2 regions of the Alteribacillus sp. HJP-4 genome follow, and region 2 is predicted to be linked to the other one. Evidence: a T-box and tRNA genes for the amino acid it is inferred to sense, from the RefSeq annotation. Region 2 holds a T-box; the other holds one or more tRNA genes.
What was found. A T-box is a leader RNA that pairs with one kind of tRNA and senses whether it is charged. The one in region 2 lies ahead of pheS (phenylalanine--tRNA ligase subunit alpha), so its partner is inferred to be a tRNA-Phe.
Positions count from the first base shown of each region.

Region 1: it has a tRNA-Phe gene. The T-box ahead of pheS (phenylalanine--tRNA ligase subunit alpha) is inferred to sense a tRNA for this amino acid. The anticodon was not compared.

Region 1 covers NZ_JBHIKY010000018.1:70,255-72,649, forward strand. The annotation lists gene dcuS (DcuS/MalK family sensor histidine kinase) at 1-891, opposite strand, end outside; tRNA gene ACE4RR_RS15635 (tRNA-Phe) at 1,185-1,260, opposite strand; tRNA gene ACE4RR_RS15640 (tRNA-Asp) at 1,439-1,514, opposite strand; tRNA gene ACE4RR_RS15645 (tRNA-Glu) at 1,594-1,668, opposite strand; tRNA gene ACE4RR_RS15650 (tRNA-Lys) at 1,696-1,771, opposite strand; gene ACE4RR_RS15655 (adenylosuccinate synthase) at 2,045-2,395, opposite strand, start outside.
Region 2 covers NZ_JBHIKY010000014.1:82,058-84,452, forward strand. The annotation lists gene pheT (phenylalanine--tRNA ligase subunit beta) at 1-247, opposite strand, end outside; gene pheS (phenylalanine--tRNA ligase subunit alpha) at 266-1,300, opposite strand; T-box leader at 1,430-1,652, opposite strand; gene ACE4RR_RS13880 (TrmH family RNA methyltransferase) at 1,729-2,395, opposite strand, start outside.

The sequences.
Region 1 (2,395 bases), on a different contig from region 2:
GAGAATGTCCATGCCGTTTAACTTTTGTTCCTGATCATATTCGGCTTCTTCACGCAGCAGGACATTTTTCAAACGCGAGTCTGGAAGCATAGTTTGAATTTCTTCTCCAATTGGATTTTTCATAATGCCGACTTTCCGAAAAAAGGACAGTGCAGCGTCATTTGCTACAACAATTTTACCTTCTCCATCGATCGCGACAATCCCCTCCCGCACAGAATCAAGCATGGCTTCCCGCTCCTGTAAAAGCCTTGCAATTTCATGGGGCTCAAGGTTATATAAAGTTTTTCGGATACGTCGTGCCAGTAATACGGCACCAATAACACCGACCATCAGACCGATAGAGGAGCCTATGTAAATTACGCGCTGACTGTCAAATACCGCACTTTCCACTTGATCAAGTAAAATTCCAGTCGCCACTACGCCCAGCTGCTCCCCCTCGCTGTCTGTAATCGGCACAAAGGACCGCAGCGATTCCCCGAGTGTTCCTTCTGCTATAGAAGAATAGCTCTCTCCATCAAAAGCCGGGCCTTCATCATCCCCTACAAAATATTGGCCGATTCTTTCCTCTACCGGGTGTGACTGCCTGATTCCATTCATGTCCATTACGACAATATACTCTACTCGAGTGTCCCGCTGTACTTCTTTTGTATATTCCTGTATACGTGCTGAGGGAATCGTCTGCGCTAACCCTTCGGTGACAATCGGAGCCCGGCTTACAGCAAGAGAAATATCCATGGTCTTTTCTGTCTGGGCATTTCTTGTTTTCTCTGCGGTATCTCTCCCAATCAGCACACCGGTGGCAGAAAGCGCAACAATTAGGACGACACAGACGAGAAGAGTGATCCACGTTTGGAGCTTTATTGGTTTTCGTTTACGCTTGTGAGCCTTCATGGATATTTTAACTCCTTGTGGTTGAATAAATGGGAATGGCGGTGCTGTTTTATAATGTACTATATTGAAGGCTCAGCGTCTATTGGATAAACTGAAGCATAAATTAGTTTTTAATGCGAGCCGCTTCACGAGCACTTTGCCGGACATTGGTTCCGCTATCGGTCGAAATGCTTTAATAACGGATCTCATGTCCGCTTCGAGTCCTTGCAGGGGCCGTGTCTATAAGTAAACAAACCAAAAAAACCCGGAACTACCTGTCCCCGGCCAAACATGTTGTTACTATTTAAAAAAAATGGTGGCTCGAGACGGAATCGAACCGCCGACACGAGGATTTTCAGTCCACTGCTCTACCGACTGAGCTATCGAGCCATATATTATTATTGCCAATATGAGAGAATAAACCTTGCTTTAAGGTATACGTTAATGATTGTGCTCGTCGTGTTCTGCTTCGCATCGCCACTCCTCGCAAGCCGACTCAGAAGCTTTTTCTAAGATGTTCCGGCTAGTTATAGAGCCGTAGTTTGTGAAATGCTAGTTTTAATGTAAATGGCGGGCCTGACGGGAATCGAACCCGCGATCTCCTGCGTGACAGGCAGGCATGTTAACCGCTACACCACAGGCCCACTTTGTGAAACTCTTCGTTATATTTGTTCTTTCAGTCAGGTAACGTACTGAAGTGCACTCTGGCAGCATGTATGTAAATGGTGACCCGTACGGGATTCGAACCCGTGTTACCGCCGTGAAAGGGCGGTGTCTTAACCACTTGACCAACGGGCCTTTGTGTTGTTTTTATTGGGAAGAAAATGGTGAGCCATGGAGGATTCGAACCTCCGACCCTCTGATTAAAAGTCAGATGCTCTACCAACTGAGCTAATGGCTCGTTTTAAGTAAATGTTTTTTTGCGTGTAGCACTCGTTATAAATAACCGTCACTAATTGTGCTCGTCGTACCAATATCGCACTCCTCGCAAACCTACAGTGATGTTTATTCAGGAAGTTTACGGTTTGCTTTTAGCGGCGACAAGATTAATATTACCACGGGCTTTTTTGTTTTTCAAGCAGTTTTTTAAAATATTTTTACGGTTTGGAAAAGCTGATAATGATGGGGAAAGCCTGCAAAAACAGAGCTGCAGGCTTTCAGTGGAAACAGACTATTAAACTCCCCACACACCGCGCACCATGTTCGTTTGGCTGCGGTCCGGGCCGACGGAGAAGATGCTTAGTGGTATATTTGTCAGCTGGGATACACGCTCGAGGTAGTGACGGGCGTTTTCAGGAAGTTCTCCCAGTGTTTTAACACCAGTAATGTCTTCCTTCCATCCAGGAAGTTCTTCATAAATTGGTTCACATTCTGCCAATACTTTTAAGCTGGCAGGAAATTCTTCAACAATTTCGCCGCGGTATTTATATGCAGTGCAGATTTTCACCGTGTCTATCCCTGTAAGGACGTCGATGGAATTTATTGAAAGGTCGGTAATACCGCTCACTCGGCGGGCATGGCGGAC
Region 2 (2,395 bases):
TTGGCGCTCCACAAATTATTTGAGCCGTTTCGGAGCCGGTATTCACCTGACAGATATTCAGCTTATCGGCGTCCGGATGTTTTTTGCATTCCTCGACATATCCGACAACAACATGGTCGATACCTTCACTCCGTTGATGGAGCAAATCTACCTCTACCCCGCCTCTCGTGAGTTTTTCTGCTGTTTCTTCAGGTGTCAGATCTTCTATATTCACATAATCCTTCAGCCATTGATAGGATACAAGCATGCTTTGTCGCCTCCTCGTTTACACTCTTTTAAATTGATTTAAAAAACGGACGTCATTCGTATAGAAATGACGAATATCATCTATTCCATATTTCAGCATGGCGAAGCGTTCCACGCCCATGCCAAATGCGAATCCACTATAAACTTCCGGATCAAATCCACTCATTTCAAGTACGCGGGGGTGGACCATTCCCGCTCCGAGTACTTCAATCCAACCAGAATGTTTGCATATTCTGCAGCCCCCGCCTTTACAGATGCCGCAGGTAACGTCCACCTCTACGGATGGTTCTGTAAACGGGAAGAAGCTAGGTCGGAGCCGGATACTGCGTTCCTCTCCAAAATATTTCTTTACGAACGCCTCAAGCACTCCTTTTAAGTCACTCATGCGGATGTTTTCGTCTACATAAAGCCCTTCGATCTGCATAAATTGATGGGAATGGGTCGCATCATCATCATCACGGCGGTATACCTTACCGGGACAGACAATTTTCACCGGGCCCCTGCCATTGCGCTCTTCCATTGTTCGGGCCTGGACAGGAGAGGTTTGAGTGCGCAGCAGCAGCTCCTCTGTAATGTAGAAGGAATCCTGCATATCGCGGGCAGGATGCTCCTTCGGCAGATTCAACTTTTCAAAATTGTAATAGTCCGTTTCGATTTCAGGCCCTTCGGTCACCCCAAATCCCAGGCCAATAAAAATGTCTTCAATTTCTTCGACTACTGCTGTAAGCGGATGCCTTGCTCCCCGCTTTAACGGCTTTCCGGGAAGGGTCACATCAATGCCTTCAGCTTCAAGCCTGCTCTCTAACTCTTTTCTTTCCAGCGCAGAGGTCTTTTCATCGATCTGTTTTTGAATCTCTTCTCGGACTTCATTGGCTTTCTGGCCGACCTTAGGGCGTTCTTCTGAGGTTAATTTCCCCATGCCTCGCAGTACTTCTGTAATCGGCCCTTTTTTTCCGAGATATTTGACGCGGACTTTATCCAGCTCTTTTACATTTTCCGCTTTCGCTGTTTCCTGATTGGCTTCCTCTGCAAGCTGCTCCAGCCGTTCAATCATCTTATTTCCTCCTTCAGTCATTCAATCATTGAAGAAAAACATAGCTTTATCCATGTCTAATGGAGAACACCACCGCTTTTCTTAAAACCGTTGAAAATTTTTGTGAAGTATAAAAAAACTCCGCCCCTGGTAAGGGACGAAGCTTCGCGGTACCACCCTCGTTAGCTGTCGCAATAGACAAGCTCACTTTATTAAATAACGGATTATGTCCGGGGCACCTTAACCGCTCGCGGTCCTCCGGTGCCGGCTCCGAAGTGAATTCGACAGGTCCTTTCACAGGAATGCTTTCAGTCTGTGGCATTCCCTCCCTGCGTGGGGGCTCCTGTTTACTACTCTTCATCTCAGCCTTTATATTATAACGATTAAATGTTTTGTTCTCCCGTATTATAGAAAATTTTTCACAAGTCTGCAACCCCGGCTATTTTGATTTAAAGCGCCGGGCTTCTCAGATGGTATAATAATATGCCTGTCGCAACGGATACATTGAGTGATTCTGCCTTTCCATAAATTGGTACGTAAATCGTCTGATCTGAGTTTTCCAGCCACTCTTCCTTCACTCCGCTTCCTTCATTTCCTACAACCAGGGCAAAGGACTGCTGGCTTTCAATGGCTGTATGAGAAGTGCCGGCTGTCAGGGATGTTCCGAAAACAGGGATGTTCTTATCCTTACAGGCTGCGATCCAATCCCCAAGATCCGCTTTGATAACCGGGACATGAAACAATGATCCCTGTGTGGAGCGGATAACTTTATCGTTGTATGGATCAACGGTGCCTTCTCCTAATATCACAGCATCCACCCCTGCTGCATCAGCTGTTCTTATCATCGTGCCGAGGTTGCCGGGGTCCTGGACTCCATCAACAAAAAGATACGTTCCCTTCAAACGGGCAGCCGTATTCGGCTTTTCGGGAAGCTCACAAACAGCGAGAAAACCGGAGGGTGTTTCTAACGTACTCATTTCCTTCATAACAGCTTCTGTAACGAGCGTGATTTGGGAATTTGTGACCAGTTCAGCATGCGGCTGTTTCGTTTCTTCTACGTACAGCTCATCTATTGTAATGTCGGCTTGAATTGCTTCTTCAATAAGATGAATTCCC